Regions from separate parts of the Actinopolymorpha singaporensis genome, predicted to be linked through region 1. Evidence: riboswitches for the same ligand, from Rfam matches in the RefSeq annotation. Region 1 holds a riboswitch; each other region holds the start of a gene.

Region 1 (10,465 bases):
TAGCCCTCGGTGCCGAGCACGGTGAGCCGCCCGTCGCCCCAGACACCGAGGCCGTCGGGGGTGTACCAGTCGACCCGGGCGTAGCCGTGTGCGTGCGGGCTGCGCAGTACGACCTCGCCGAAGTCCTCGAACTCGGGGTACTCAGGGTGGGCGAAGTTGCCGACCGTCGACGACACGACCTCGGCGCTGGTCGAGCCGGTGAGGTAGAGGAACTGGTCGACCTGGTGGGAGGCGATGTCGGCGAGGATCCCGCCGGCCAGCCCGGGGTCGAACGTCCACGACGGGCGGGTGTGCGGCCGCAGGTGGTGCGGGCCGGTTCCCATGGTCTGGACGACCTGGCCGATCGCGCCCTCCTCGATCAGCCGGCGCGCGCGCACGGTCGCCCTGGACGCGGTGCGCTCAGAGAATGCCACCGACCAGAAGCGTCCGGTCTCGGCCACCGCAGTCCTCACCTCGGCAAGCTGGTCGAGGGTGATGGCGCCCGGTTTGTCCGCCACCACGTCCTTGCCGTTGCGCATGGCGGCGACCGCGATCCCGGCCCGGCGCGCGGGGACGGCGGCGGTGACGATCAGGGAGATGTCGGGGTCGGTGAGGAGCTCGTCCGCCTCGGCAACGCGGGGAATCCGCGGTGCCCGCTCGGCCAGCGCCGCCGTGTGGGGGGTGTCGGTCTCGCTCCACAGGCCGACGCACTCCGCACCTGCCCCGATCAGGCCGTGCACGAGTCCGAGGATGTGACCGTGGTCGAGACCGACGGCGGCGAACTTCAACGGCTTGGTCGTACGGGAGTCGGTGCTCGTCATGCGTCCACCATTCCACGCCGACCGCGGCGGCCGGGAGTCCTGCCGGCCGGATCGCCGCCGTCGGTCAGCGGACCGGCCGCAGTGCGTCCCACGGTCAGCGGACCGGCCGCAGCGCCGCGGCCAGCCGGTCACGGGCCCGGGCAACGCGGCCTTGGCCGCAGCACTGGGTGCAGCATTCACCGGAATCTGCGAGGGCAAGGCCGGCTTGCGGCGTGGCCCCGCTCACTCGGGCGCGTGGCAGACCGCCTCGACGTTGTTCCCGTCGGGATCACGGACGAACGCCGCGTAGTAGGTGGCGTGGTATTCCGGCCACACGCGGGGCTTGTACAGCACCTGCGCTCCGGCCGCCACGGCGGCGTCGAAGAACGCCCGCACCGCTGCCCGGTCGGCCGCGGTGAACGCGATGTGGGTTTCGGCGAAACCGGAGTCGTTGCCACGTGGCCCCAGCCAGAAGCTCGGCGACGGTGCGACTCCGTAGCCGAGGACCGGTCCGAGGTCGAGCAGCCGGGAGCCGCCCAGTGGAGCGAGGACGGCGTCGTAGAACGCGGCGCTGGCCAGGACGTCAGCGCACTGGATCGAGAGATGGTCGAGCATGCGCTCAATCCTGGCAGGAAGCACCGACACCTGGATGTTGCGCGTGAACCAGTTGCGCATACGTTCCGCAACCCATAGCCTACCGCCTGCCACCATCTTCACGGCCGCGGATCCCTGTGTGTGCTGGAGTCTCGGGTCGTACCCTGGCCGGTGAGCTGATCCAGATCTGCGTCGCGGTGCTGTCGTCGTACGCCTTCGCCTATCTGCGCTTCCCGGCCAAGAACCTCGTGTTCCTGATCTTCCTGGGTGCGATGATGGTGCCCGGCGCGGGTCGTCCTGCTGCCCAACTACCTCACGATCGCCAACCTCGGCTGGGTCAACACCTACGCCGGGCTGGCCATCCCCGGCGTGGGCAGCGTGTTCGCGATGTTCCTGCTGCGCCAGCACATGATGACGCTGCCGGGCGAGGTGAGCGAGGCGGCCAAGGTGGACGGCGCCGGTCACCTGCGGATCCTGTGGAGCATCATCCTGCCGATGTCGCGTCCGATGGTCGTGACCGTCGTCGTCATCGCGCTGGTCGAGAAGTGGAACGACTTCATCTGGCCGATGGTCGCCACGAACACCGACTCGATGCGCACGCTGCCGGTCGGGCTGCTGATGCTGAAGAACGTAGAGGATTTCACCAACTGGGGTGCGGTGATGGCGGCGACGGTGTCCGTCGTCCTGCCGCCGCTGGTGGTGTTCTTCTTCGCGCAGCCGCAGATCGTCGCAGGGCTCACCCAGGGCGCAACGAAGGGTTGACGGCGGCATGAGGAGAAGCATGACGGGGAACGACATGCCGCGGTGGAGTCGCCGAGGATTCCTGGCCGCGCTCGGCGGAGTGGGCGTCGGCGCGCTCGCCGGCTGCGGCGGGGGTGAGTACACCCAGGTCACCGGCGCCACGCCGCGGGAGTCCCGCAGGCGCACCCACATCGTCGCCTGGCACTCCTTCGGCGGGATCCTGCAGGAGGCACTGCAGAAGCTGATCGACGAGTTCAACCAGTCCCAGCGCGACGTCTTCGTCGAGGCGCAGTTCCAGGGCAGCTACGAGCAGACGATGCAGAAGGTCGCGGCGGCGATCATCGCCCGGCAGATTCCCGACCTCGCGGTGTTCTCCGAGATCACCTGGCGCAAGATGCACCTGGCCGACGCGCTGGAGCCGTTGAACTCCTACTTCGACGACCGCCTCGGCCCGCACACCTACATAGACCAGTTCATTCAGGAAGGCACGGTCCAGGGCAGGACCTGGTGGATCCCGTTCGCCCGCAGCACGCCGCTCTTCTACTACAAGCAGATCTTCGCCCGGGCCGGACTCCCCGCGCGAGCGCCCCGCAGCTGGGAGGAGTTCCGTGAGTGGGCGCCGGCGATGATGAAGGTGAAGGGCAGGGAAGGCGCGCCGCGGGCGTTCGCCATGGGCGGCACCTACGCCAGCTGGTACTTCCAGAACAACGTCTGGGCGTGGGGCGGCAACTTCTCCAGGGGCCTGGACATCAGCATCGGTGACGAGCCGGCGCTGGCTGCCGGCAGGTGGATGGTCGACTTCATCCGCACGGACCGCGCCGCCTACCTCTCCCAGACGCCGGACATCGACTTCGGTCAAGGCGTCACGGCATGCACCGTGCTCAGCACCGGCAGCCTGAAGAACACCTCAGAGCTGGCCAAGGCCGGAGGCTTCGAGATCGGCACCGGTTTCCTGCCCGAGCACGAGGGTAGGTTCGGCTGCCCCACCGGGGGCAGCGGGTTCGGGATCCTGCGGAATGCCCCGGCCGAGCGCAAGCAGGCTGCGTTCGCGTTCCTGCGTTTCCTCGCGCAGCCGGCCAAGTCTGCACAGTGGACGATGGCCAGCGGTTACATGCCGGTGGTGAAGGCGGCTCAGAGCGATCCCAAGCTGGTGGCGCTGACCAGGCAGGACGACAAGTTCTCCACGGCGCTTCGGCAACTACCGAAGACCAAGCCGCAGGACCTCGTTCGTCCCCTGGTTTCCAACGCCGGTTACATGATGGACGTCGGCCTGCAGAAGCTGTACTCCCCCACCGTGTCGGTGGGGGCGGTCTTCGGCCGGCTGCAGAAGCAGCTGCAGTCGCGGGCCGACCTGATCGAGGAGAGCTACACCAGGCACTACAAGTAGGCCGTCAGGACAGCGGCAACCAGCGGAGCACGTCCTGGATCTTGCGGTCCCACAGGCCCCACTCGTGCTCGCCGGGCTCGTACTCCACCGTGACGGGTACGTCCAGGCGGCGGGCGGTGTCGACGAACGCGTGGTTGTGGGCCAGCAGGTGATCCTCGGTGCCACACGACACGTGCAGAGCCGGTAGTTGTCGGCCCGACTTCGCGGCCTGCTCCAGCAGCCACAGCAGGTCGTTGTCGGTGCCGCGGACATCTTCGCCGAAGACCCGGTCCATGAGTTCGGGCCGGCCTTGCCGCATACCGGGGTTGGCCACGTCGAGCGCCCCGGAGAGACTGGCCGCCGCCGCGAAGCGTTCCGGCTGGCGCAAGGCCCACTTGACGGCGCCGTACCCGCCCATCGACAGGCCCGCGACGAACGTGTCCTGGCGACGGGTGGACACCTTGAAGAAGTGGTCGACGAGGGAGGGAAGCTCCTCCGACAGGAAAGTCCAGTAACGGTTGCCGTGCGCCTCGTCGGCGTAGAAGCTGCGGTGCACTGCAGGCATGACGACCGCGAGGCCGAGCGTGGAGACGTAGCGTTCGATGGACGTACGCCGCAGCCAGATGGTGTCGTCGTCACTGAGGCCGTGCAGCAGGTAGAGCACAGGGGCACCGCCCGCGCGCGCGGCGCCGGACATCCCGATCTGGGTGCTCGTCTCCTGCGGCAGGATCACCGTCATCGAGGTGCTGAGCTCCAGTGCCTCGGAGAAGAAGTCGCAACGCATCAACGCCATCGGCGGAGCTCCTTCACTGTGGCCGGAAAACACGTCGCTGGCAGCCTTCCCGAAGGAAGGCTGCCAGCGCAACGGCCGAACCCGGTCGCCCAGCTACTGCCGGGAGAGCCGGTTGGCTCACAGATTGATTCGGGTCAGAACCAGACCTTCCGGCCGCCGACCGGACGTCCGATGGCGCCCAGGATGAACAGCACCACTCCGATGACCAGCAGGATGATGCCGATGGTCGAGAGGATCGAGATTCCCAGGGCGAAGCCCAGGATCGTGAGGATGATGCCGAGGATGATCACAGTTACAGCCTCATCTTTCTAGGGGGTCACCGGTCGGCTAGCTTAGCGATCCGTACCGGAATTTCGGTGCTGCAGCGTAGCCGCCTTCCGGGCTTGTGTCCGGACTTCGTTTCCAGACTGTGATCATTACGCGGGCGACCTGCCGTTGCAGCGGCTGTGTGTGCCGATCCGGCCGGGAACCCCGACCGCCCGACGTCCTGCGTACTCGTGATGGTGAGGTGGCGCGTCCGTGCGAGGTCGCGTTCCGGCTTTCCACCGCCGACCGCGGTCGGGCGTGCGCACTGTGCCTCCGCCCGGCTGAACCTCTGCGCAACGCTGTGACCAGCCCGTATGCCGAGGTGATCCCGCGTAGCGGGAACAAACCTTGCGAGATGCCGAATTCCCGGACAACTTCTCAGGGGTGCCGGTGTTGATTGATCACGGACTGGTCACTATGGTCTCCATCAGATATCTGTCCAGTTTGAGTCGGCCGTCCGGGTCGACGCAGATGTCTCGCTTAGTCCCTGTTGGGTTGATCCACCGTGGATCAGTCCTGCGGGGAGCCGGGGAACCACGTGTTTTCTGGGGTGAATCGGCAGGCGCGACGGTCGCACGTTGACCGCCGGACCCGCCGTAGGGCAACTTCCCGGCCCGAACCCGTCAGCTCACCCGGTAGGCGTTGAGGAAGAAAGGCACCGCCTGTGACAACCCGCAGGGCCCGGTCAGGGCGCGCGTTGTTCGTCGTCGGCACCACCACGGCGACCCTGGCCGCTCTGGTCGCGCTCCCCGGTTCGAGCAGCTACGCCGAGCCGTCGACGCGAAGCATCGGTGAGGTCCGCCAGCAGGTCAACGAGCTGTACGCGAAGGCCGAGAAGGTCACCGAGCAGGCCAACGAGCTGGGTGACAAGATGACGGCCATCAACCGCCGGGTGCGCAGCCTCGACGCCGACGTCACCCGCCAGCAGCAGCGCGTGAGCGCTCTGCGTGGCGACATCGGACAGTTCGCCGCTGCCCAGTACCGCGCCGGCAACGTCGACATGACCGCTCAGCTCGCGGTGTCGAAGAACCCGGACGAATACCTGGCCAGGATGCGCACGGTCAAGGTCGTCGACGCCCAGCAGGGCGACATGCTCCGGCAGCTGCAGGAAAGCCAGAAGCGGCTCGCCGAGCAGCGTGCGGCCCGGTCGGCGGAGCTCGCGAGCTACCGCGAGGCCAAGAGCCAGGCCGACGCCCGCCGGAAGACCGCGCTCCGCAACGCTGCCGAGGCGAAGGCCCTGCTCGATCGCCTGACCGCCGAGCAGAAGCGGCGCATCGAGGCCGCCGAGCGCGCGGCCCGCGAGAAGGCCGCCCGCGAGCAGGCCGCGCGGGAGAAGGCGGCGGCTCGTTCGACGCGCAGCACCGGCGGTGGCAGCCGCACCACGCCGAAGTCCGGCCCCCCGTCCAACCCGGGTCCCGCACCTGCTCCCGCTCCCGCGCCCTCCAGCGGCCGCGGCGCGACCGCGTTGGCGTTCGCCAAGGCCCAGCTCGGTGAGCCGTACGTCTTCGGTGCGGCCGGCCCCAACAGCTGGGACTGCTCCGGCCTCACCATGGGCGCGTGGGGAGCAGCGGGCGTTTCCCTGCCGCACTCCTCGCGTTCGCAGTACGCCATCTCCACCAAGATCTCCAAGTCCCAGCTGCGGATCGGTGACCTGGTGCTCTTCTACAGCGACCGTCACCACGTGGGCATCTACGCGGGCAACGGCATGGTCATCCACGCGCCGCGCCCGGGTAAGTCCGTCGAGTACATCAAGATGGAATACATGCCCTACGCCGGAGCGGTGCGGCCCGGCTAGGCCGCGCACCTCTCCGCGCCCCCCCGAACCACGACAGGCGTTGATGCCGGAACCCCCCGCTGGCGTCAGCGCCTGTCGTGCTGTCCAGCAACATCCGCGTTCGGTTCTCCTCCGGTCACTCCGCGATGTGCATCTGGTGCGTCACCGATGACTTCGGGCGACGTGGACGGTCCATACACCGACACGTTCGTACCGCCCGGCCACGCCCGGGCCGCCCGAAGGGGAGCACGTCTCATGGCCACGCACGAAGTCCGGACGACCGACGCGCCGCACCGCTCTCGCGCACTCACCGTCGCCCTCTGGGTCCTTCAGGTCCTGCTCGCGGCGGTGTTCCTGTCCGCGGCGTTCACAAAACTGTCCGGCGACCCTGCGCAGGTGGAGGGTTTCGAGGCCATCGGGTTCGGCCAGTGGTTCCGCTACCTCACCGGCGCGTGTGAGCTCGCCGGCGCGATCGGCCTGCTGGTTCCGCGACTTTGTGGACCCGCCGCGATCGCTCTGGTGGGGCTGATGGTCTGCGCCACGCTCACCAACCTGTTCCTGATACCGGGTATGGCCGCGGTGGCGATCCTCACCGTGGCCCTGGGTGCCCTTCTCGGGTTGGTCGCACGGGCGCGATGGGCGGACACCAGGGAGCTACTCGCCAGGTTGCGTCGTTGATCGAACGAGGGACGCGACCGAGCGAGAGGGAGTGGGCCGGATGGAAGTACGACGGCGCGAGGGTTACCACGGCACTGGCCCGGGGGCGATCACACCGGACGGCTGCGCGGTGGAGCTGTACAGCAGGATCCCGGTGGACGACTCTCCCGACCTCATCGCCCGGTCCGTGCCGGCCGGCGCCACGATCCTCGAACTCGGCTGCGGCGTCGGCCGGATGACCCACCCCCTGCTCGAGCGCGGCTTCACGGTGACCGCCGTCGACGAGTCCCCGGAGATGCTGGAACGCGTCCGGGGCGCGCGCACCGTGCTCAGCCCGATCGAGACGCTGGACCTCGGCGAACACTTCGACGTCGTACTGCTCGCGTCGTTCCTGGTGCACGCCGGCTCGGAGGACGTCCGCCGGGGAATGCTGCGTACCTGCCTGGACCATCTCGCGGCCGGGGGATGCGTGCTGATCCAGCGTGAGGGCAGCGACTGGCACGACGTGGTGCCCCGGGAGCGCAAGGTAGGTGACGGGGTGGCCAGGGTCCTCTCGTCCGAACCAGTCGGCCCCGGCGTCAACTCGGTGCATTTCGAGTACGCCTTTCCCGACGCGGTGTGGACGCAGACGTTCCTGTCCCGGCCGCTGTCCACGGAGCAGTTCGAGCAGGCGCTGGCCGAGGTGGGGTTGCGGGTGGACGCCTACCTCACCGACGACGGAACGTGGGTACGCGCCGTCCCCGCCACGACGACCTGACCGAAGCTCAGCCGCCCGCCATGGCGCCGACCACCAGGAACGGCTCGGCGCCGTCGGCCACCTCGCCGGGCAACGGCTTGTCGGGGTCGTCGTGGGAGAGGTCCTGCTGGCAGGCGAAGAAGCGGACGAACGCGCGCCGACGTCGCGTCTTCGGGTCGCGGATCGTGCCACGCAGCATCGGGTAGCGGGCCTCCAGGGCGTCCAGCACCAGCGCCTGTGTCGGCTCGCCGGGCACCTCCAGCTGCACCTCGCGGTCCGCTCCCGACAGGGTGCGCAGGTGTGCGGGGAGCACGACGCGGATCATGGCAGCGTCTGGACTTCGACGGACAGGACCGCCGGGAGGTCGCGCACGATCGGCGCCCAGCTGTCGCCGGCGTCGGCCGAGGCGTAGACCTGGCCGCCGGTCGTACCGAAGTAGATGCCGCATGAGTCCAGCGAGTCGACTGCCATCGCGTCCCGCAGGACGTTGACGTAGCAGTGGCTCTGCGGGAGGCCCCTGGACAGCGGCTCCCAGTCGTTGCCTCCGGTGCGGCTGCGGTAGACGCGCAGCTTTCCCTCGGGCGGGAAGTGGTGGGAGTCGCTGGTGATCGGGACGACGTAGATGGTGTCGGGCTCGTGCGCGTGGACGTCGATCGGGAAGCCGAAGTCGGTCGGCAGGTTGCCGCTGATCTCGTGCCAGGAGTCGCCGGCGTCGTCACTGCGCATGACGTCCCAGTGCTTCTGCATGAACAGCACGTCCGGCCGTGACGGGTGCATGGCGAGGCGGTGGACGCAGTGCCCGACCTCGGCGTCCGGGTCCGGGATGCCCTCGGATTTCAGGCCGCGGTTGATCGGCTGCCAGGTCTTTCCGCCGTTGTCGGTGCGGAACGCCCCGGCGGCGGAGATCGCCACGAAGATCCGATCGGGGTCGGTGGGGTGGAGCAGGACCGTGTGCAGGCACATACCGCCGGCGCCGGGCTGCCAGTGTGGGCCGGATCCGTGCCCGCGCAGCCCGGACAGCTCACCCCAGGTCTGGCCGCCGTCTGTGCTGCGGAACAACGCGGCGTCCTCGACGCCGGCGTAGACGGTCTCGGGGTCGGTCGGGGAGGGCTCGAGGTGCCACACCCGGGCGAACTCCCAGGGGTGCGGGGTCCCGTCGTACCACTGGTGGGTGCCGGGCGTGCCGTCGTAGCTGAAGTTGTTGCCGGCCGGCTGCCAGGTCTTCCCGCCGTCGTCGGAACGCTGGATCACCTGGCCGAACCAGCCGCTGGTCTGCGAGGCGTACAGCCGGTCGGGATCGGCGGGCGACCCCTTCACGTGGTAGGTCTCCCACCCTGGGAAGTGCGGACCGCTGACGTCCCAGTCTTCGCGCCGGCCGTCGGAGGTGAGGATGAAGGCGCCCTTGCGGGTGCCGACCAGAACGCGTACGCCGCTCACTGTGTGCTCCTTCGTCGCGGGCCGAGCCGCTGAACTGTCTACCCTGCGTACCCCGAGGCCAAGCTAGCGGTCCGACCGGCCGCTGTCTTCTCCAATCTTGCGCTTCTGCAGGCCAGCGGGGGCAGCGCCACGACCACGGGCGCGGACCAGGACGGCGTGAGGTCGAGGTGGACGTCGCGTCGCACCGGGGGCCCGGTCGGCGCCACCCGGACCGGCCCTGGTGAGTGGCCGCTGACGCCCTGCTCGGGAAGGAGTTGTCCGAGCGGGTCGGCCCGTCCGGGCAACGCGGCGGCGAGCAGCCAGTAACTGCCCGGCGGGATGCGGGTGAGGACGAAGCCGCCGCCGTCGTCGAGCAGGGCGCCGCTCACCGGCGTACCGCGCGGGGCGCGGCGGGAGAACACGCCGACGTAGACCGCGGCGGAACCGCCCAGCGCGGCCATCGCGACAGGGCTGAGATGGGCCACACCGGTGACCACGCCGCCGTGCCGGTCACCACCGGGCCGGCTCACCGGCCGCGGCGGCTCGGTGGCGAGCGCGTCGGGAAACCGCCGGAACTCGCGCGGGCCGACCCCCACCGAGGCCGCGAACCGGCTGGTGAACGTGCCGATGGAGGTGAAGCCGACCGCGAAACAGACGTCGATGATGCGTTCGTCGCTGTCGAGGAGCAGGCGCTTGGCGTGCTGGAACCGGTGCGCGCTGAGGAACTGGCCCGGCGGGAGGCCGAGGTGGCGTTCGAAGATCCGGGAGAGGTGGAACGGGCTGTAGCCCACGTGGTCGGCGACGTCGCCCAGGCGGATCGGCTCGGTGGCGTGCGCGGCGAGGAAGCGTGCCGCCTGGACCGCGACCTCGAGCATCGCCTCACACCGCCGTACTGCGTATGAACGCCGTCGTTTGGCCAGTTCGGGTCTCGACACGCCAGGCCGGACCGGCGGGCCCACCCTAGAGGATGGGCCCGGCCGGCTCCAGCACCTCGGCTACACCGTTGCCGACCCTCCCCGGGTAGTTACAGGTGCTGGCCAGGCCGACTATATCGAACATGCGTTCGATATGCCAGCTGGAGCCGCAAAGTACGGAGGGCTCGGCGTGAGCGTGCTCTCCGGCGACAAAACTTAAGCGTCGACTTGAATTTCTCGGACGGAAGGCATATGGTTAAGCACATGCTTAAGCATCACGCTGAGGCTGCCGACGGGGTGTTCCACGCCCTGGCCGACGCCAACCGGCGGGCGATCGTCGATCACCTGACCCGCGGCCCGGCAACGGTGAGCGAGCTGGCGCGGCTGCT
Region 2 (10,465 bases), 1.9 Mb from region 1:
GCTCTCCGGCCGTTCGCTCGCTTCGCTCCGGGCCGCCGCGCCCGGCTGGCGGCCGTCCCCATCGCGGCCGCGGTCGACGCCGACGCCGAGTTCCGTGCCCGGGTGGCCGATCGCATCCGGACCCTGGTGCCCGACCTCGCCGCCGCGGTGGCCGAGGGGCGCCGGCCGTCCGCGGTCGATCCGATGGACGTGGCAGCCACGGCGTACGTCCTGCGGCCGGTGGGCTGGGAGGACGTGGTCGGTGAGGTGCTCGACCAGCTCGAGCGCGAGACCGCCTCGCTGGCCGGGGAGCGGGAATCGGAGTCGCTGACCCGGTTGCGGGAGCAGGTGGCGGAGGCGCGTGCCGGAGTACGCCAGGAACGCGACCGGCGCCGGCACGAGCTCGCCGCGCTGAAGGAGGAGAACGCCACCCTGCGGCGCACGCTGCGCCAGGCGCGCGAGCGCGCGCGGGCTGCCGAGGAAGAGGCGGCCCGGCAGGCTGAGCTGGCCGCCCGCGCCCGGGAGGAGGCGGCGGCCGACACCGCCCGGGCGGACGCCGAGCTGCGCCGCCTGCGGACCCGCATCGCGGACGCGGAGGCCGCGATCGAGCTCAGCCGCCGGTCCGCACGGGAGGGCCGGGACCTGGCCAGCGTCCGGCTGCGGTTGCTGCTGGACACGCTGGTCGACGCCGCACAGGGTTTGCGCCGCGAGCTCGCACTGCCGCCCACGCAGTCGCGTCCGGCCGACTCGGTGCCGGCCAGGGAGGCGGCGGTCGGCGGCCTCCCGTCCGGTCCGGAGGGCGTCGTACCGCTCGAGACCTTGCTCACCGTGCCCCAGGTCCATCTGGTCGTGGACGGTTACAACGTGACCAAGACGGCCTGGCCGACTCTTCCGCTGGAGACCCAGCGGACCCGGTTGGTGACCGCGCTCGGCGGCGTGGCGGCCCGCACCGGCGCCGAGGTGACCTGCGTCTTCGACGGGGCGAAGCTCGCCGTGCCGCCGCCGCTGAACACGCCGAGAGGCGTGCGGGTCCGGTTCAGCCCGGCCGGGATCAGCGCCGACGACGTGATCCGCCAGCTGGTGGCGGCCGAGCCCGAGGGGCGTCCTGTCGTGGTCGTGTCGAGCGATCGGGAGATCGTGGACGGGGTACGCCGCTCCGGCGCGCGTCCGGTCGCCTCCGACGCGTTGGTGCGCCTGCTCGCGCGCTGACCGTGGTACCGCCCAGGGGACCTGGTTCGGGTCTGGTTCGGGTCTGGTCCGGACGCAGGTCCGGACGCCGGTCCGGACGCAGGTCCGGACGCCGGTCCGGACGCCGGTCACGTGCTGGTCCGAGGGCACTGTCGGTGGTCGTGTCTAACGTTTCCGGCAACGGCGAGTCCGGACGCGAGACAGGCGCCACCAGGTGCCGGGCGCACGGACGCCGGGGAGACGGACGGAGGGCAGCATGCGGATCCAGTGCGATCGCTGCGCAGTGCGGAAGCGACACTGCGAGGACTGCGTGGTCGCGGTCGTTCTCGGTGCGCCACCCGCGTCGATCGAGCCCGTGGGCGTCGAGCCCGTCGGGCCGGCGCCGGCGCAGGTGGAGCCGGTCGCGGTCGACGCTGCGTGGCTGGAGGCGTCGGGAGTCGCCCCGCCGGAGTTCGGCGAGGTGGGGTTCGAGCTCGACGAGGCGGACCGGAAGGCCCTCCGGGTGCTGGCCGAATCCGGCCTCTGGTCACCGGAGCACCCGCCGTGGCTGGCGGAGCCGGAGGCACCACACCGGGACGGGATGAAGGCCGCGCGGTGACGGTCCGGACGTGGCCGGGAGCGAAGAGTGTGGAAATCGCCAGGATCGGCGGCTGTCGCGTGTCGGCGTGACCGGTAACGCGGTGCCCTGATTTCCGTGGACTCCTCCGCAACGGGCCTGTCGGATTTGAAAGCCTCGGGCGCGATCACTACAGTGCCGCCCGAAGTGTCCGTTCTGCGTAAGTCGGCCACCCGGCCGACGCGGGCACCCGCTTAGTCTCCGCCGGCCAAACCGGAGGAGAGCCGGGGACCCAGGTTTCCCGGGGTGAATCGGCGGCCCTGGCGGTCACGTTGGACCGGCTGGACCACCGTAGGGCGGCTTCCCGGCCCGAACCCGTCAGCTGACCCGGTAGGCGTCTAGGAGAAGGGGCTCACCGCCCGATGTCCAACCGCCGCACCTGCCCATCCGGGCGCGCGCTGCTCGCCGTCGGCACCGCCACTGTCGCGCTCATCGCCGCGGTCCCCGGGGCCAGTTACGCCGAGCCCCGCCGCGACATCGGCCAGGTTCGCAAGCAGGTCGACGACCTCTACGCGCAGGCGGAGAAGGCCGCCGAGCAGGCCAACGAGCTGAACGACCAGACGAAGGTAATCGACCGCCGCGTCGGCAAGCTCGACGTGGACGTGGCCCGGCAGCAGAAGCGCCTGGACTCGCTGCGTGGCCAGATCGGCCAGTTCGCCGCCACCGAATACCGTGCGGGTGCCGTCGACAGCACGGTGCAGCTCCTGGTCGCCCAGGATCCGAAGGAATACATCGCCCAGATGAGCACCGCGCAGGCGTTCGCGGGCCAGCAGGACGATCTCCTCAAGCAGCTGCAGTCGGAGCAGAAGCGCCTGTCGGAGCAGAAGGCGGCCCGTCAGGCGGAGCTGACCCGCCTTCGCGAGGCCCGCGACGCCGCGAAGGCCCGCAAAAAGCAGGCCGACGCCAACGTCGCCAAGGCCAAGGCCGTCCTCGACCGGCTCACCGCCGCCGAGCGGCGCCGGGTGCAGGCTGCCGACCAGGCCCGCGAGCAGGCCGCACAGCGGTCCTCCCGCAGCCAGGAGCGCGTTCCGCTTCCGTCCGGCAGCGGCCGGGGCGCCACCGCCCTCGCATTCGCCCGTGCCCAGTTGGGAGAGCCCTACGTCTTCGGCGCCGCGGGCCCGAGCAGTTGGGACTGTTCCGGTCTGACGATGATGGCCTGGCGGCAGGCGGGGGTGTCCCTTCCGCACTCCTCCAGGTCGCAGTACGCCATGTCGGCCAAGGTGTCCCGTTCGCAGCTGCAGCCCGGTGACCTGGTGCTCTTCTACTCCGACCGGCACCACGTGGGCCTGTACGCCGGAAACGGCATGGTCATCCACGCTCCCCGCCCCGGCAAGGGCGTCGAATACCTCCCGATGCGCTACATGCCGTACGCCGGCGCCGTGCGGCCCGGATAAGCTCCCACACTGTTTCCTGCCGGCCCAAAGCTGTTCACTCGCCGCCTCTCCTCGTTCAGCAGGATAGGCGGCGACCATTTTCCGTACGATGCGGGTGTGATCGGCGACTCTCCGCAGCGGGTACGCCGTCGGGCCGCTCGGCGCCGACGGTTCGTCGGGCAGGCCCTCGCCGTTCTCGTCGCCGGCGTTCTGCTGGTGTCCGGAGCGTTCGCGTCCGCTGTGGCAGTGGCCACCGGATCGGCCGTTCCGTCCGCGGCCGGCGCACTGATGAACTCCGTCGGCGCCCCGTACCCGGCCGGCGGCTCCATCCCGGAGGTCCGGCCCACGGTCGCCGCCCGGGGTGGGCACCTCACTGCCCAGCGTGTCGCGGTGGCCGGGGAACTGCTCGCCCGCCAAAGCGCCGCGATCCGGGCGAACGACCGGCGCGCGTACCTCGCCACGGTCGATCCACGGGCCGGTTCCTACGCCGCCACAGCCGCCGACCTCTTCGACAACCTGCAGCGGATGCGGGTGCGCCAGGTGCGGTTCGGCACACCGGTCGTCGACTCGCGGGGGCTCACTCCTGCCCGGCGGGCCGCGCTTGGTCCCTCCGCCTGGGTCGCCTCGGTCGAACTGTCCTTCCGCCTCGCGAGCGGCGACACCCAGCCATGGAGGACCACGCTGCGGATGGCGTTCGTCGACCGGGACGGGGTCGGCTACGTCGCCGGCGACCGGGAAGGACAGGGAACCGATTCGTCCCTGCCACTGTGGATGACCGAACGGATCGAGGTCGTCCACGGTGAGCACAGCATGGTGGCGGGCTCAGGCCACCTGGACCAGCTTCGCCGCTTCGCCCGAACCGCCGATCTTGCCGTACGGCGGGTGTCGGAGGTGTGGGGGAGCAGTTGGGACCAGTACATCGTCGTCCTGGTGCCGCCCAGCCAGGCGCAGATGGAACGACTGATCGGGGTCGGCTCACACACCCAGACCGCGGTGGCGGCCGTGACGACCTCCGTCGGGCGGCCCGATCCGGCCCTCGCCTCGCACATTGTGGTCAACCCGCACACGTTCGACCGGATCGGCAGCCTCGGCCGGCTCGTGGTTCTGACCCATGAGGCGACTCACGTCGCGGCACACGCCACCGTGAGCGGCATGCCGGTGTGGCTCTCGGAAGGCTTCGCCGACTACGTGGGCTTCCACCGCTCCGGGCTGCCGGCTGAGGTGATCGCTCACGAGTTCCTGAGCGACGTGCGCCGCCGGGGGCCTCCGGACGCGCTGCCTGGGGGCACGGAGTTCGACCCACGGGCCAGGGCACTCGACGAGGCGTACGAGTCGGCGTGGACGGCGTGCCGCTACATCGCGCAACGCTGGGACCGGGCAAAGCTGCTGCGGTTCTACGTCGCGATGGACGGCGCCAGGACCAAGGTCGACCAGGAACGCGTCTATCGGCGCGTCCTCGGCACCTCCTCCGAGCGATTCGTGCAGGGCTGGCGCGCCTACGTGCGCGAACGCAGCGACGACTGACCGACCGACCGACGAACGACGGACTGGCGTACAGACGGACTGGTTTGGCGACCGAGCGGTTTCCGACTGGCCGATTGACCGGCGGACCGACGGCAACGGGGTGAGGATTGTGGCGAGACCGCGGGCCGTAGGGCCGTAGCCGGCCGGGCTCGAAGCGTGCGTTGGGGGGAACGTGCGTCGACGGGGGAGCGTGCGGCTACGGGATTCCGTGCCCAGGCCGGATTCCGTACACCCACGAGAGATCGGGCGCGGCCGACGTGCCGCGCGTCACCAGGCGGACGGTTTTCACCCGGAACGCCCACCGGGGCGCCGACCGAAACGTCGACCGGAGTGTCGGCCCGAAGACCGGCCAGGATGTCAACCCGGGATTGACAGACGGTCGGCGACGGCCGTGCTGGTGGCACTGCTGGCCGGACTCGTCCTGCTGGTCCTGATCACCACTCCGTGGAGCCCGTGGGCTCGTACGAGTGCCCTGCTGCCGACGTCGACCGCGCCGCTGACCGAGGACTTCGACAAGGCCGAGATCGCCAGCAGCGTGGCGTTCCAGCAGCTGGTGCGCGCACCCGCGTACCTCACCGGAGCGGCCGGGCTGGTGGTCTCGGCATGGCTCGGCCTGACCCGGACCGGCGCCCGGCTCGCCGGCGCCCTGCTGCCCCGCGTACGACGGTGGTGGCTCCGGGCGCTCCTGGGGACGTTCGCGGTGACACTGGCGATACGGGTCCTGGTGCTGCCGTTCGACCTGTGGTTGGAGATCGTTCGCCGGGACAGCGGGGTGTCCACGCAGAGCTTCGCCGGCTGGGCGGGGGACACCGCGATCGCCTCCGGGCTGACGTTCGCGGTCACCGCCGCGCTGCTGGTCGGCATGCTGGCCCTGGTCCGGAGGTTTCCCCGCTGGTGGTGGGCGCTGGGCTCGGCGATCGGTGCGGGGATGGTGGTGATGGGATCGTTCGTCTATCCCGTCCTGGTCGAACCCCTCTACAACCACTTCACCCCCATGCCGCCCGGGCAGCTTCGCTCGTCGCTGCTGGACCTGGCCGCCCGTGACCACGTACCCGTGGACGACGTCCTGGTCGCCGACGAGTCCCGGCGCACCACCCGGCTCAACGCCTACGTCTCGGGGTTCGGCTCCACCCGCCGGATCGTGGTGTACGACACGCTGCTGGCGGACGCCACGCCGGACCAGGTGCGGCTGATCGTCGCGCACGAACTCGGGCACGCCAAGCACAACGACGTACTGCGCGGAACCGTGGTGGGCGCGGTCGGGGTGGCGTGCGGGATGGTCGCACTCGCGCTGTTGCTGGACTCGGCCCGGCTGCGCCGACGGGCCGGGGTCGGGTCGGCCGCAGACCCGAGGGTGGTGGCGCTCGTCATCGCCCTCACCGCGATCGGCATACAGGCCAGTCTGCCGCTGCAGAACGCGATCTCCCGGCGGATAGAGGCCAGCGCGGACGTGCACGCGCTCGACCTGACCCGGGACCCGCGAGGGTACGCGGAGGTGCAGCGCTGGCTCGCGGTGTCCAACCGCAGTGACCTGACTCCCGCGCCGGTGCTGTACGTGTTCTACGCCACCCACCCCACCGCGCCGGAGCGGATCGCGCTGATCCGGTCCTGGTCCCGGCGCCACGGCCTGCCGGCCGTGCCCGCGATGGCCACCACCGAGTGACCATCGATGACGACCGACGGCCAACCGAGAGACCAGCGGGTGAGCGCCGAGTGAGTACCGGCCGCCGCCCGGGTGCCGGATAGGGTCGGTCCCCGTGGCCCGCACTCTGGTGGTGACGAACGACTTCCCGACCCGGCAGGGAGGTATCGAGGCGTTCGTGCTCGCCCTGTGCCAGCGGATGCCGCCGTCGGAGGTGGTGGTCTACACCGCGTCGATGGCCGGTGGCAGGGAGTACGACGCGACTCTGCCGTTCCCGGTGATCCGCGACCGCACCTCGACGCTGCTGCCGACACCGGGACTTGCCCGGCGTACGACCCGGGTGCTGCGTTCGGAAGGCTGCGACCGGGTGCTGTTCGGCGCCGCCGCGCCGCTCGGCCTGCTCGCGCCGACGCTGCGCCGGGCCGGGGCGAAGCGGATCGTGGGGCTGACCCACGGCCACGAGACGTGGTGGGCGAGGGTGCCGGGGCCGCGCGGGCTGTTCCGCCGGATCGGGCGTTCCACCGACTCCCTCACCTACCTGGGGGAGTACACCCGCTCGGTGCTGGCGCGCGGGCTCGCCCCCGAGGACGCGGCCCGGATGACCCGACTCACTCCGGGGGTGGACACGGAGACGTTCCGGCCGGGCACCGGCGGGGAGGTGGTCCGCAAGCGGCTGGGCCTTCCCGCCGACCGGCCGGTCGTGGTGTGTGTGGCGCGACTCACCGAGCGCAAGGGCCAGGACACGTTGATCACGGCCTGGCCACACGTGCTGCGCGAGGTGCCGGGGGCGACGCTGCTGGTCGTCGGCGACGGTCCCTACCGCGGCGACCTGGAGCGGCTGGCCGAGGAGGCCGGCGTACGCGAGAACGTCGTCTTCGCGGGTGCGGTGCCGTGGATCGACATCCCGCCGTACTTCGACGCCGGCGACGTGTTCGCGATGCCCTGCCGCACCCGCCTGGCCGGCCTGGAGCCGGAGGGGCTCGGGATCGTGTTCCTGGAGGCGCAGGCGAGCGGCCTGCCGGTGGTCGTCGGCGACTCCGGCGGTGCTCCGGACGCCGTACGCCACGGGGAGACCGGTTACGTCGTGGATCCGTACAACCCGGTGGCGGTGGCGGCGAAGGTCGTCACGCTGCTCGGCGACCCGGTCGCCGCGCGCGCGATGGGTGAGCGGGGTCGTGCGTGGGTGCGGGAGTGCTGGACGTGGGACGCGTCGGTGGCGCGGCTGCGCGGTCTGCTGGGTTACCCCGGCGCAGGTGCCTGATGTCCCTGGTCGACCTTGCCGACGACACGTTCGTCGTGGCCGAGCCGGCACGCCTGGCGCGGCGGCTGACAGCTGCGGAGTTCTGGCGTGCCTGCTGGCCGTCGGTGCGGCTCGACCCGTACCACGACCGGGGCGCTGAGGGGATGCGGTGGTACGTCCGGGGCGAGTTCACCGGCACCGCCGAACTGTGGCTGGAGCCCTGTCGGGACGGCACCGTCGTGCACGTGTTCCTGCGGGTCGATCCGGCACGCGGGCAGTTGCCCGGGCGGCGGCTGGCGCGGGTGCGGCGGGAGTTCGCCGTTGCGGTGAAGTCGGCGATGTTCGCGCTCAAGGACGAGATCGAGGCGGGGCGGACGGTGGGGGTCGGGCCGCGACCGCTTCTGGGGCCGGCCGAGCCCCCGACCTGCTCCGTGCCGGCGGGCGACCTCGAGCCGGCGGGCGACCCCGTGCCGGCGGGCGACCCCCAGCCTCCGGTCGGCGACCCCGTGCCGGCGGGCGACCCCCAGCCTCCGGTCGAGAAGGTGCCGTCAGGCGAGCTCGCGGGCGACGACCCGAAGGTCGTCGACCAGCCCGGCGTACATGTCGTCACGGTCGCGGGCGCGCAGGACCGCCGACGGGTGGATGGTCGCGACGACGGCGGGCCCGGCGCCCGCTGAGGAACCGGCCGCGGAGCGCTCGCGGTCTTCGGCCTCCGCCAGGGCCCCAGGCGCCGGCAGCACCTGGCCACGTTGCCTGCTCACTCTGAACTCCGGCCCCAGCACCGCCTTCGCGGCCGTCGCGCCGAGGCAGACCAGCACCAGCGGGCGTACGGCAGCGAGTTCGGCGACCAGCCATGGCCGGCAGGCGACGATCTCGGTTTGCCCGGGAGTCTTGTGCAACCTCCGCTTGCCCCGCTCGGCGGGGGTGAACTTGAAGTGCTTCACCGCGTTCGTGACGTACGTGTGCCGCCGGTCGATGTCGGCGTCGGCGAGCGCGCGTTCGAGCACGCCACCCGCGGGGCCGACGAACGGCTCACCCCGCCGGTCCTCGACGTCACCTGGCTGCTCGCCGACCAGCATCACCCTGGCGTGCGGGTCGCCGGCGCCGAACACGGTCTGGGTGGCGTCGCGATAGAGGTCGCAGCCCTGGCAGGTCTTCGCGGCGGCGCGCAGCTCGGCCACGTCGGTGGAGTCGGGTACGTGGTCGGCGGCGGTGCGGACTGTGCGGCGAGCCATCCGGGTGGACTACCCGTCCCGGCGCCGGTCAAGCGTGCCGATCTGTCGCGACCCGAACCCAGCCCCGCCCGGCCGATGCGGGACAGCGTGCCCGAGCGGACCTGGGTGTCTGTCGGTGGGCACGGCTAGCCTGACTCGGGTTGCTGGCCGGCGAACGTGGAGGACAGATGACCGCATCCCAGGCAGGTACGACCGCTCGGATGGTCGCGGCGGCGACCACGTTCCTGTCCGCGCTCACACCGGACCAGCGGAGGGCGGCCACCGCTCCGTTCGACACCGACGACCACCGGAGCTGGACCTATCTGCCCGGTCCGCGGCCCGGGCTCTCCCTGGCCGACATGTCCGAGGACCAGCGAGGCCTCGCGGCCGCACTGCTGGCGACCGGCCTGAGCGACGATGGCAACGGCCGGGCGCAGGCGATCATGACGCTGGACGGCATCCTGCGCGACATCGAACGCGAGGCCGGTTCGGACATGTGGAGGCAGCGCGACCCCAACTTCTTCTGGGTCCGCGTTCTCGGCGACCCCGCCGGATCCCGCCCCTGGGCGTGGCGGGTCAACGGGCACCACCTGGCGGTCCACTTCGCCGTGGTCGGTGACCAGGTGGCGGCGACTCCGCAGTTCTTCGGCGCCAACCCGGCCACCGTGCTGTCCGGACCACACACCGGTCTTCGCACCCTTCCCGAGTCCGAGGACCTTGCCCGCACGCTGCTGACCTCGCTCGATCCCGAGCGCCAGGCGCAGGCCGTGGTCGACGCGGAGGCGCCCGACGACATCCTCACCCGCCGTGACCCGGTGGCCGACGCGGGTCGGCTTCCCCGTGGGCTGGCGTACGCCGACATGACCGACCGCCAGCGCGGGCATCTCGAGACGTTGGTCCGGCACTATCTCGGCCGGTCGACCCCGGAGGTGGCCGAGGCATCCTGGCACGACGTGGAGAAGGCGGGTCTGGAGAGGGTCACCTTCAGCTGGGCGGGTTCGCTGCGCCCGGGCGTAGGCGAGCGGCACTACTACGCCGTGGCCGGCCCGACGTTCGTGCTGGAGTACGACAACACCCAGAACGACGCCAACCACATCCACACGGTGTGGCGCGACCTGCGCAACGACTGGGGTGAGGACCTGCTGGCTGCGCACTACGCCCAGCAACACCGCTGACTCGACGCGCCGCCCGACCACCAGCCCGGCCGGGACTCCCGGGTTTCGACGCTGGTCAGCGAGGTGCCCGGGCCGTTCCGCGAGCACCGACCGAACGCACGGCCCGCGTGGCCGGTTGAGCCCAGCCGGGGCGGGTGCCAGGACCCGGCACCTCCTTTTCGGTAACCTGCCAAGGCGGGGACACGTAGCGTTCAGGCGGAGGGCAGGACACAGTGGCAGAGCAGACGAGCTCGAGCGTCACCATCGCGGCGGAGCCGGCGCAGATCATGTCCGTCATCGCCGACTTCGAGTCCTATCCGAGCTGGGCGGCAGCGGTGAAGGAGGCGGAGGTGCTCTCCGTCGACGACCGGACTGGCCGGCCGGAGCGGGTTCGCTTCGTCCTGAACGCCGGTGCGATCAAGGACGAGTACACCCTCGGCTACACCTGGGACGCCGACCGCGAGGTGCGCTGGACCCTGGTGGAGGGCAAGGTCGTCAAGGCGATGGACGGCGCGTACACCCTGCGCGACAAGGG
Region 3 (10,465 bases), 2.1 Mb from region 1:
CTCCTGCTCGCGCAACCGGGCACTCATCGTGGCCCGGTCGCGGGTCAGGCGTTCGGCTCGGCCGACGTCCTGCTCGACCTCGACCAGCCGTGCCTGTGCGTCCTCCACCCGCACGCGTTCCTGGTCGCGCCGGCTGATCGCCTCGGCGTAGTCGCCGCTGGGCCGGCCGGTCCGGGTGAAGTACCGCTGGTACTCGCGTTCGACAGCCGCCACCAGCGGCACCGACGCGCCGTGGTCGACCTCACCACCGGCGGACTCGTCCAGTGCGGTGAGCACCGCCGCCACCGAACCGGCAGCCGGCACGGCGAGCGCGTGTTCCTGGCCCACCACCAGCGCCGCCCACAGGCTCTGGTCAACGTACGCGGCGAACAGCCTCGCGGCCTCGTCGTGCGCCTCCCGCCCGGTCCAGGTGTGCCCGCCCGGATCGACCCGAAGCTCGGTGAGCCGCTGACGGAACCACCGCTTGCGGTAGTGCACCCGCTGCCCGCCGAGGGTCAGCTCCGCGGCGACCTCGCTGGGTACGTCACGTCCGGCCGGCTGGACCGCGCGCAGCTTCGCCGCCTTGGAGTCGTCCGGCAGCTCGAACAGCAGGCTGAGCGCCTCCAGGATGCTGGACTTGCCGGTCTCGTTGTCGCCGAGTACGACGGTGACGCCGGCCTCGTCGAAGTCCAGGTCGCGCGCGGCCACCCCGCGGAAGTCGCGCAACGTCAGCCGGTGCAGCCTCATGCCGCTCCCCCGGCCAGCCGGTGCAGCAGCGCGAGTGCGTCGGCGGCCTCGCCCGCGTCGTCGCTGCCGCTGGCGACGGTGAGCCGCAACTCCTCCAGCGCGGCCCGGGCCGGCCCGGTCACCGGTAGGTCGTCCAGCATCTGGTCGTCGGGCAGAACGCCGACGTCCCAGTTCCGGCGCCATCGCTGGATCGCGGCGTACACCTCGGTCTGCGCGTCCAGCAGCACCTCCAGCCGCGTCAGCCCGGCGACGGACAGCGCGCCGCGGACGCCGAGGCGTACGACGGTGCGCGCCTTGTCCGGCTGCTCGCCCAGCCAGCGGTCGAGCGCGTCGAGGGAGCTGTCGCCGTCCACCTCGACCACCCGGGAGAGCAGCCGCCAGGTGCCCACGCGTTCAGGGCTGACGGTGCAGGTGGAGCCTCCCGGGCCGGTGGACAGCTCGACCAGGAGCACGTCACCGGGGTGTTCCTCCTCTGGGCGCGTCGGCTCCGGAGTGCCGGCGTACCAGATCCGGCCCGACTCGCCGACGGACGTACGCGAGTGCCGGTCGCCCAGCGCGGCGTAGTGGATCCGGCCGGCGGCGAGCGCCTCCTCCAGCGTCCGCAGGCGTACCAGAGCCGGCTCGCCGACGTCCGGGGCGAGGCTGTCCGTCTGGCCGTGGCCGACGAGGACCCGCACCACGCCCTCCGCGGGCGGGTCGGCGTCGAGCACGTCTGCCACCGGGTCGCGCAGTGGCCGGCGGGTACGCCACGGGGCACCGACCACCTCGACACCAGGAGCGGGCGTGCGGGGGTCGGAGTCGCGCAGCACCTCGACGTGGGACGGCAGGTGCGCGGCCAGCATCGGGCTCGCCCACACCGAACCCGGCTCCAGCGAGTCGTGGTTGCCCGGCAGCAGATAGACCGGGCAGGTGAGGGCCCGCAGCGCCTCGCACGCCCGCAACACGACCTTCCGGTCGACCTGGTTGGCGTCGAACACGTCACCGGCCACCACGACGAACGCCGCGGAGGTACGGGCGGCCACCGCGCCGATGCGTTCGATCGCGTCGACGCGCGCCTGGCCGTAACGAGCCTGCGCCTCCGGGCCGAGGAACCGGCGCATCATCCCGAGCTGCCAGTCGCCGGAGTGCAGGAACCTGATGGTGGTGTCGGGCATCGTGTCCCGAACGCTAGCGAGACCCGCGCCCGAACACCCGTTCGCCACGCGGAGACGACGAAAGCCCGCGCCCTCGGAGCCGTTCTTCGTCAACCACAGCGAGAAATTCCGGCGCGCCGCGGACCTGGTAAGACCGCGTCGCCGACCGCTCGCACAGCCTGGCGCGGCGGGCCGGTCACCGGCCAAGCAACCGCAGTCGTCATGGCCGTCACACCATCGCCTGCAACCCCGTCACCAGCGGTTTTGCCTTCTGTCGCAGCAATCTCGGCCGGCGCGCGGACGGCATCGTCAGCTCGTCGTCGGGTCATCGTCGGCCGGGTCGCACCCACTTCATCGTGGTAAACAAAGGACGGTCGCGACTTCGGTGAATCCTCTGGATCAGGTTGGCAACGAAACGATCACGTCGTACAGTCATTGCCGGTCGCGCCGACAGGGGGGCGGCTACGACCCGCTTCGCCTAGCTCCGCCCGGCGGTGTCGTCAGACCCGGTACTTCCATCGGGCGGAGACGGAGGAACCACATACGGACCCGGTGACGGGTCCTGGGGTGAAGCCGCCTCGGCGGCCGGGCACTTCCTCTCGCCCGAATCCGACAGCTAACTCCGCAGGCGACGGGAGGGAACCGATCTCATGGCCTATCAGGCAAAGCACCGCGGCGCCAGTCGTTCGAAGACCGTCGCCAAGCGCGTCACGCAGACCGCCGCCGTCACCGGTATCGCCGCCGCCGTCCCCGTGGTCGGAATGGCCGCTCCGGCCCACGCCGCCAGCACCGACACGTGGGAGCGCCTCGCCCAGTGCGAGAGCAGCGGCAACTGGCACATCAACACCGGCAACGGCTTCTACGGCGGCCTGCAGTTCACCCGTTCGACCTGGACCGGCTTCGGTGGCGGCAAGTACGCCTCCCGCGCCGACTACGCCAGCAAGTGGCAGCAGATCGCCATCGCCGAGAAGGTCCTGAAGGTGCAGGGCTGGAACGCCTGGCCTGCATGCTCGGCCAAGCTCGGCCTCGGCTCCGGCGACAAGGGCGGCAGCCCGAACACGCGCGCCCAGACGCAGGAGCGCAAGCAGCACAGCACCCGCTCCTCGCGTGGCACCTCCCGGCCGAAGATCGTGGCCAGGTCCACGCACTCCCGGCACGCGGCCACCGGCGCCAGGTACGTCGTCCGTCCGGGCGACACCCTGTCGACCATCGCGCAGGCGCAGGGTGTCGACGGCGGCTGGCGGGCGCTGTGGAAGCTCAACCGGAAGCTGGTCGGGAGCAACCCCAACCTGATCTTCCCGAACGAGCGGCTCCGCCTCGGCTGAGCCTGACCGCTTCACCAAGGTGAACGCCCCGACTGCTGCGGCGGTCGGGGCGTTCGTCCGTCCTGTCGGCCCCCTCCGCATCACGGTCGGCGGTGCACGCGAAGATGGACCCGATGAACGAGGCGCCCAGACCACCGCGACCGGTCGGTGACCCGTCGCCGACCGCCGGCGACCTCGTCCCCCGGGTGGCCCGGGGCGACGAGGAGGCCTTCGGCGCGCTGTACGACCTGCTGGCCCCGCAGGTGTTCGGCGTCGTCCGCCGCGTGCTGCGCAACCCCTCGCACGCGGAGGAGGTGAGCCAGGAGGTGTTCGTCGAGATCTGGCGTACGGCGTCCCGGTTCGACCCGTCCCGCGGCTCGGTACGCACGTGGGCGGCCACGCTGGCCCACCGCCGGGCCGTCGACCGCGTCCGGTCCGAGCAGGCGTCCACCGACCGCGAACGCCGGGCCGCGGCCGGCGACAACTCCCCCTCCTACGACCAGGTGGTCGAGGAGGTGACGGCGAGCCTGGAGCAGGAGCAGGTCCGCCGCTGTCTGGGTTCCCTCACCGACCTCCAGCGGCAGGCGGTGACCCTCGCCTACTACGTGGGGTACAACTACCGCGAGGTCGCCGAGCACCTCGGCGCCAACCTGGCCACGGTCAAGACACGCATGCGGGACGGGCTGGTCCGGCTCCGCGACTGCATCGGCGGCGTGGAGCTGGGGGCGCCGCGATGACGACCGCCTCCGGCGTGGCCGAGCAGCCCGACCGGCCCGACCTCCACTCGCTGGCTCCGCCGTACGTACTCGACGCGCTGCCCGAGCCGGAGCTGCGCGAGTTCGAGGCGCACCTGGCCACCTGCGCGACCTGCCGGGAGGAGGTACGCCAGCTGGGTGCCGTCGCGGCCGAGCTCGCCGCGGCGACCGCCACCGAGCCTCCGGAGCAGCTGCGCGACAGGGTTCTCGCCGCGATCCGGACCACCGGGCAGGAGGCGGCTCCCGGCGCCGGTGGCCGGCGTACCACCGCCGCACACAATGGCCGGAACGCCGATCCCGCGACCCCCGGCAGCGCCGCGGCCGCGCCCGATGGGCTTCGGCAACCGGGAGCCGCCGGACACCGCGGCCGGCTGCCTTACCGCCGGAGCCTGCTCGCCCTGGCCGCCGCACTGGTCGTCCTCGCCGGCATCGGGGTCGGTGCGGGCGTCGTGCAGTACGAACAGGCCCAGCAGCGAGCCACCCGGGCAGTCCAGGAACGCCAGCGGATAGAGACCGTCCTGGCCGCCCCCGACTCGCGTACCGTGCGCGGCGGCGTCCGCGGCGGAGGGCAGGTCACCGTCGTGGTGTCGCACCAGCTCGACCAGGCCGTCGTCCTTCTCGACGGACTGTCCCAGCCGCCGCGGAACCGCACGTACCAGCTCTGGTTCATCTCCGGAGACAACGCCCGCTCCGCCGGAGTCGTCGACGTCACCGGGTCCGGGCGGGTCAGCGAGGTTCTGTCCGGTGTCGACGGCGCCAACGCGTTCGGCATCTCGGTGGAGCCGATGGGCGGGTCGAAGGCGCCGACGACCACTCCGGTCGCGGCCGTCCCGCTCGCCTGACGCCTGTCGGTGCCCCCGGATACGCTCACGCTAAGGTTCGGCGGGGCAATCTCGGGAGGGCCGATCCGTTGAGCACACAGGCGACAGAGGTTTCGTACGCCCAGGTTCCTTACACCCTCACCAGGCTCGGTGTGGTGATGACGCCGGAGCCGGACAACGAGCTGGAAAGTGAAGGCGTCCTCAATCCCGCCAGTGGGCACACCCCCGACGGGAGGCTGCACCTGCTGCCGCGCATGGTGGCGGCCGGCAACGTGTCGCGGGTGGGACTCGCGGAGGTCAACTGCGTCGACGGCGTACCCGTGAGTGTCGATCGACGTGGTGTCGTGCTGGCACCCGACGAGGGCTGGGAGCGCGGCCTCAACAACGCCGGCGTGGAGGACCCGCGGGTCACCTGGGTGCCCGAGCTGGGCGTGCACGTGATGACCTACGTCGCGTACGGCCCGATCGGCCCCAAGCTGGCCATCGCCGTCTCCGACGACCTCACCACCTGGCGGCGGCTGGGCCCGGTGCACTTCGAGTACCAACCCGACCTGGACACCGACCTCAACCTCTTCCCCAACAAGGACGCGGTGTTCTTTCCCGAGCCGGTGCCCGGGCCTGACGGCGAGCCCTGCTACGCCATGCTGCACCGCCCGATGTGGGACCTCGGCTGGTTCCGTCCCGGTGAGGGCGTCCACCTGCCCGCCGGCATCGACGACGACCGCCCGAGCATCTGGGTGTCGTACGTCTCGGCGGCCGCGGTCGAGCAGGACATCCGCGCGCTCACCCATCTGCACGACCACCGCCAGGTGGCCCAGCCGGAGTTTCCCTACGAGGAGCTGAAGATCGGCGCCGGGCCGCCGCCGATGCGGGTCGAGGAAGGCTGGCTGGTGATCCACCACGGAGTCACCGGCCATATCCCGCCCGGCTGGGACCCGAGCACCCAGCGGGTCACCTACGGCGCCGGCGCGATGCTGCTGGACGCGCTGGACGTCACCCGGGTGCTCGCCCGCACACCGGAGCCGCTGCTCACGCCGGAGACCGACGACGAGCGCACCGGCACCGTCGCCAACGTCGTCTTCCCCACGGCGGTGGAGACGATCGCCGGCCGCACCTACGTCTTCTACGGCATGGCCGACGCCCGGATCGGGGTCGCCAGGCTCGACCGCGCCGACCGTACGGCCTAGACCCGTACGCCCAGACCCGTACGGCCCAGTCCGGGCTGGTGCGGGCTCCCGGATCCCGCCGGGACCCGCCGGGATATTGGACGGCCAGGTGTCGGTGGCATGCCCTAGGCTCGGGCGCGTGCCGCAGAAGATCGATCAGGACTTCCTCAGCCTTCCGCTCCGCACGCTCGCCGACGCCGCCCTCGCCCGCGCCCGCGAGCTGGGCGCCGAGCATGCCGACTTCCGGCTCGAGCGGATCCGGACGCAGAACCTCTCCCTGCGTGACGCCCAGTTGCAGGGCAGCACCGACGGCGAGGACACCGGGTTCGCGGTCCGCGTCGTCCACGAGGGGACGTGGGGCTTCGCCGCGAGCGTCGTGCTCACTCCGGAGGAGGCGGCGCGGGTCGCCGAGCGCGCCGTCGAGGTGGCGCGGGTCGCCGCCGGGATGAACGCCGAGCGCATCGAGCTCGCGCCCGAGCCGGTGCACGGTGACGTCACCTGGGTCTCGGCCTACGACCTCGACCCGTTCACGGTCCCCACCGCCGACAAGGTGGAACGGCTGGCCGACTGGAGCCGGCGGCTCCTCGCCGGCACCGGGGTCGCCCACGTCGGCGCGACGCTGCGGCAGGTGAAGGAGCAGAAGTTCTACGCCGACAGCCACGGCACGGTGACCACCCAGCAGCGGGTCCGGCTCAATCCCGACGTCGAGGCCTACGGCACCGATCCCGGTTCCGGCCGGTTCGACTCGATGCGGGTCCTCGCGCCGCCGGTCGGCCGCGGGTACGAATACCTCACCGACCCGGCCTGGGACGCTCGCCTGGCCGAGCTGCCCGACCTGCTCACCGAGAAGCTGAAGGCGCCCTCGGTGGAGTCCGGCAGCTACGACCTGGTGATCGACCCGTCCAACCTCTGGCTGACGATCCACGAGTCGATCGGGCACGCCACCGAGCTCGACCGGGCGCTCGGCTATGAGGCCAACTACGCCGGCACGTCGTTCGCCACGCCCGACAAGCTCAACACCCTGCGCTACGGCTCCGAGCACATGCACGTCACCGGTGACCGCACCGTCGAGCACGGCCTGGCGACGGTCGGCTACGACGACGAGGGGGTGGCCGGCCAGTCCTGGGACATCGTGAAGGACGGCATCCTGGTCGGTTACCAACTGGACCGGCGGATCGCCCGGTCGTTCGGCTACGACCGCTCCAACGGCTGCGCGTTCGCCGACTCACCGTCCCACATCCCGGTGCAGCGGATGGCCAACGTCTCGCTGCAGCCGGCGGCGAACGGCCCCTCGACGGAGGAGCTGATCGCCGGTGTCGAGCGCGGCATCTACGTCGTCGGCGACCGTTCGTGGTCCATCGACATGCAGCGCTACAACTTCCAGTTCACCGGGCAGCGGTTCTACCGCATCGAGCACGGCCGGCTCGCCGGTCAGGTACGCGACGTCGCCTACCAGGCCACCACCACCGACTTCTGGGGATCGATGGAGGCGGTCGGCGGCCCGCAGACGTGGGTCCTCGGCGGGGCGTTCAACTGCGGGAAGGCCCAGCCCGGCCAGGTCGCGCCGGTCAGCCACGGATGCCCCTCGGCGTTGTTCCGCGGCGTCCGCATCCTCAACACCACCCAGGAGTCAGGACGGTGAGCAGTCCCTTGAGCAGCGACCTCACTCTGCAGGAGACGGTCGAGCGCGCGCTGGCCCGGTCGAAGGCCGACGGGTGTGTCGTCATCGCCACCGAGTCCTCCAGCGCCAACCTGCGCTGGGCCAACAACACCCTGACCACCAACGGCGTCATGCTCACCCGGTCCCTCACGGTGATCGCGTCGGTCGAGGGCGCCAAGGGGACCGCCTCCGGTGTCGTCACCCGCAGCGTGACCACCGCCGACGACATCGACGCGGTGGTGCAGTCTGCGGAGAACGCCGCCCGTGACAGCGTGCCGGCCGAGGATGCCCGCCCACTGGTCGAGGGCGATGCGGCGCCCGACTGGGACGAGCCACCCGCGCAGACCTCGATCCGGGTCTTCGACAGGTTCGCACCGGCCCTGGGCGAGGCGTTCGGCCGGGCGCGCGAGGACGGCACCCACCACTACGGCTTCGTCGAGCACGACGTCACCACGACCTACCTCGGCTCCTCCTCCGGCCTGCGGCTGCGGCACGTCCAGCCGACCGGCTACGTCACGATGACCGGCAAGTCCGCCGACCTGCGGCGGTCGGCATGGGTGGGGCAGGCCACCCCGGACTTCCACGACGTCGACGCGACCGCGCTGAGCGCCGAGCTCGACCGGCGGCTGCGGTGGTCGCAGCGCCGGATCGACCTGCCCGCCGGCCGGTACGAAACGCTGCTCCCGCCGACGGCGGTCGCCGACCTGATGATCTACGCCTACTGGACGATGTCCGGCCGCGACGCCCACGACGGCCGGACGGTGTACTCCAAGCCGGGCGGGGGCACCCGTGTCGGTGAGCAGCTCTCCCCGGTACCGCTGGCCCTGCGGTCCGATCCCGCCTACGCCGGCCTGGAGTGCGCGCCGTTCGTGGTCGCGAAGTCCTCCTCCAGTGCGCAGAGCGTGTTCGACAACGGCACTCGGCTCGGCCCGACGGACTGGATCCGGGACGGCAGGCTGACGTCGCTGGCCACCACCCGGCACTCCGCCGACCTGACCGGGCTGTCCACGACGCCGTACGTCGACAACCTCGTCCTCGACGTGCCGGACGCGCACGCGTCGCTGGACGACATGATCGCCCGCACCGAGCGCGGTCTGCTCCTCACCTGCCTGTGGTACATCCGCGAGGTCGACCCGCAGACGCTGCTACTGACCGGGCTCACCCGCGACGGCGTTTACCTCGTCGAGAACGGCGAGGTGGTCGGGGAGGTCAACAACTTCCGGTTCAACGAGAGCCCGGTCGACCTGCTCGGGCGGTTCACCGAGTCGGGGACGACGGTGCCGGCGTTCTCCAGGGAATGGGGCGACTACTTCCCGCGGGTCGCGATGCCCGCGCTGCGGGTGCCCGACTTCAACATGTCCAGTGTGAGCCAGGCCAGCTGAGCCCGGCGCCGGGAAGGCGGCCCGGGTCGCAGGTCGACCCGGGCCGCCACACCGTGGTCGGCGCGGTCGGTGCAGGTCAGCGCAACCCGAGCCGGCTCACCGCGGAGATGCCGTACCGCTCGCCCGCCTTCTTCTTCAGCGCCCGCACACCACCGGCGCGTCCGGTGACGACCAGCCCGGTGAGCGAGCGCTGGGCGTCCGGGTCGCCGCCGAACGCCGCGATGCAGGCCTCCGGCTGGATGTTCGCGAACGCCAGCAGCGCACCGGGCGCGCCCAGTGGGCCGGCCAGGGCCAGCAGTGCCGCCGACCCGACGTAGGTGCGGCCGCCCCATTCCGCGAGCTCGCGCAGTAACCGCACCGGGTCACCCGAGGAGTCCTTGACCGCCCCGACGGGCAGGCCGGGCAGGGCGTCGACCTCGATGCCGGGCACGCCGAGCGGGCCCGGGTTGTGGTAGCCGATCACCCGGTCCGCGCCGCCGACCGCCGCCGTCACCGCGCCGAACAGTTCGGCCGCGTCCACGCCGCCGCGGGCGGGGCTCACCAGTACGGCGTCGGCGCCCGCCTTTCGGGCGGCCATCGCCCGGTCCGCCGCCGCCCGCGGCCAGGGCGCGCCGGCTCCGGCGATCACGGTGACGTCGGGCGGCAGACCGGACCGAACGGCGGCGATGAGGTCCTCGCGTTCGGTGTCGGTCAGCGTCTCAGCCTCGCCGGTGGTCCCGGCCACCAGCACCGCGCGTACCCCCGCCTCCACCACGCGGTTGGCGTGCGCGACGGTGCCGGCGACGTCGACCTCGCCGTTGTCGCCGAAGACCGTGAACAGTGCGACCCCGACGCCGGTGAACGTGGGTTCCGCCATGCCTGACCACTCCCCTGTCGTGTGCCGTCCGGCTGCCGACCGGCTTGCTGCCCCGGTTGCCGGCTGGTTGCTGTCTGGTCCTTCCCATTGTCGCCCCGCCCCGTCCCGGCGACCTCCCGGCACGGGCGATCACGGCGCTGTTACCGTCCATGCATGCCCACTGCCGCCCCGCCACCGAACGAGTTCATGCGTTCGCTGCTGCAGATCCCTTCCGTCGCCGCCCGCGACGTGGACACCGAAGGCCGCACGCTGGTCAGCTACGACGTCACCGGCTCGGCCCAGCTGTACGAGGTCGGCGCCGACGGAGAGTGGCGGCAGCTGACCGACCTCGACGGCGTGGCCGCCGGCCGCTACCTGCCCGGCGCCCGCGCGGTCGTCGTTCAGCACGACGCCGGCGGCAACGAACGCGGCCAGCTGTCCCTGGTCGACCTCGACTCCCCCGACGTCGCCGGCGAAGGTCCACTGCCCCCGCTCGTACCCTTCGTCCATGATCCGGCTTTCGTGCACCGGTTGGCGGGGGTCGCGCCCGGACGGGTGCTCTATCTCACCAACCGCCGCAACGGTGTCGACTTCGACCTGGTGAGCCGGGAGATCGCGTCCGGCAAGGAGACCGTGCTCTACGACGGCGGCGGCTACGTCGCCGAGGTCGAGGCGTCCCCCGA

The links. Region 1 has a riboswitch for cyclic di-AMP ahead of BLU27_RS03895 (C40 family peptidase). Riboswitches for the same ligand answer to the same signal wherever they lie in the genome.
Region 2: another riboswitch for cyclic di-AMP. It lies ahead of BLU27_RS24020 (C40 family peptidase); the one in region 1 lies ahead of BLU27_RS03895 (C40 family peptidase).
Region 3: another riboswitch for cyclic di-AMP. It lies ahead of BLU27_RS23040 (LysM peptidoglycan-binding domain-containing protein); the one in region 1 lies ahead of BLU27_RS03895 (C40 family peptidase).

The regions. Positions count from the first base shown of each region.
Region 1 is NZ_LT629732.1:841,175-851,639, reverse strand. It holds gene BLU27_RS03925 (Gfo/Idh/MocA family protein) at 1-800, opposite strand, end outside; gene BLU27_RS03920 (VOC family protein) at 1,023-1,394, opposite strand; gene BLU27_RS03915 (carbohydrate ABC transporter permease) at 1,743-2,135, shown strand; gene BLU27_RS03910 (ABC transporter substrate-binding protein) at 2,155-3,501, shown strand; gene BLU27_RS03905 (alpha/beta hydrolase) at 3,506-4,273, opposite strand; gene BLU27_RS29470 (hypothetical protein) at 4,408-4,563, opposite strand; cyclic di-AMP (ydaO/yuaA leader) riboswitch at 5,077-5,235, shown strand; gene BLU27_RS03895 (C40 family peptidase) at 5,244-6,374, shown strand; gene BLU27_RS03890 (DoxX family protein) at 6,609-7,031, shown strand; gene BLU27_RS03885 (class I SAM-dependent methyltransferase) at 7,072-7,767, shown strand; gene BLU27_RS03880 (MoaD/ThiS family protein) at 7,775-8,059, opposite strand; gene BLU27_RS03875 (WD40/YVTN/BNR-like repeat-containing protein) at 8,068-9,183, opposite strand; gene BLU27_RS03870 (helix-turn-helix transcriptional regulator) at 9,222-10,037, opposite strand; gene BLU27_RS03865 (ArsR/SmtB family transcription factor) at 10,341-10,465, shown strand, end outside.
Region 2 is NZ_LT629732.1:5,355,397-5,365,861, reverse strand. It holds gene BLU27_RS24030 (NYN domain-containing protein) at 1-1,188, shown strand, start outside; gene BLU27_RS30010 (hypothetical protein) at 1,451-1,765, shown strand; cyclic di-AMP (ydaO/yuaA leader) riboswitch at 1,976-2,135, shown strand; gene BLU27_RS24020 (C40 family peptidase) at 2,146-3,177, shown strand; gene BLU27_RS24015 (hypothetical protein) at 3,274-4,680, shown strand; gene BLU27_RS24010 (M48 family metallopeptidase) at 5,072-6,343, shown strand; gene BLU27_RS24005 (glycosyltransferase family 4 protein) at 6,438-7,583, shown strand; gene BLU27_RS24000 (UdgX family uracil-DNA binding protein) at 8,111-8,797, opposite strand; gene BLU27_RS23995 (DUF3500 domain-containing protein) at 8,965-9,951, shown strand; gene BLU27_RS23990 (SRPBCC family protein) at 10,164-10,465, shown strand, end outside.
Region 3 is NZ_LT629732.1:5,132,172-5,142,636, forward strand. It holds gene BLU27_RS23030 (AAA family ATPase) at 1-726, opposite strand, end outside; gene BLU27_RS23035 (metallophosphoesterase family protein) at 723-1,880, opposite strand; cyclic di-AMP (ydaO/yuaA leader) riboswitch at 2,355-2,504, shown strand; gene BLU27_RS23040 (LysM peptidoglycan-binding domain-containing protein) at 2,510-3,184, shown strand; gene sigK (ECF RNA polymerase sigma factor SigK) at 3,298-3,900, shown strand; gene BLU27_RS23050 (anti-sigma factor) at 3,897-4,760, shown strand; gene BLU27_RS23055 (glycoside hydrolase family 130 protein) at 4,829-5,926, shown strand; gene BLU27_RS23060 (TldD/PmbA family protein) at 6,045-7,547, shown strand; gene BLU27_RS23065 (metallopeptidase TldD-related protein) at 7,544-8,947, shown strand; gene BLU27_RS23070 (dihydrodipicolinate synthase family protein) at 9,024-9,803, opposite strand; gene BLU27_RS23075 (alpha/beta hydrolase family protein) at 9,957-10,465, shown strand, end outside.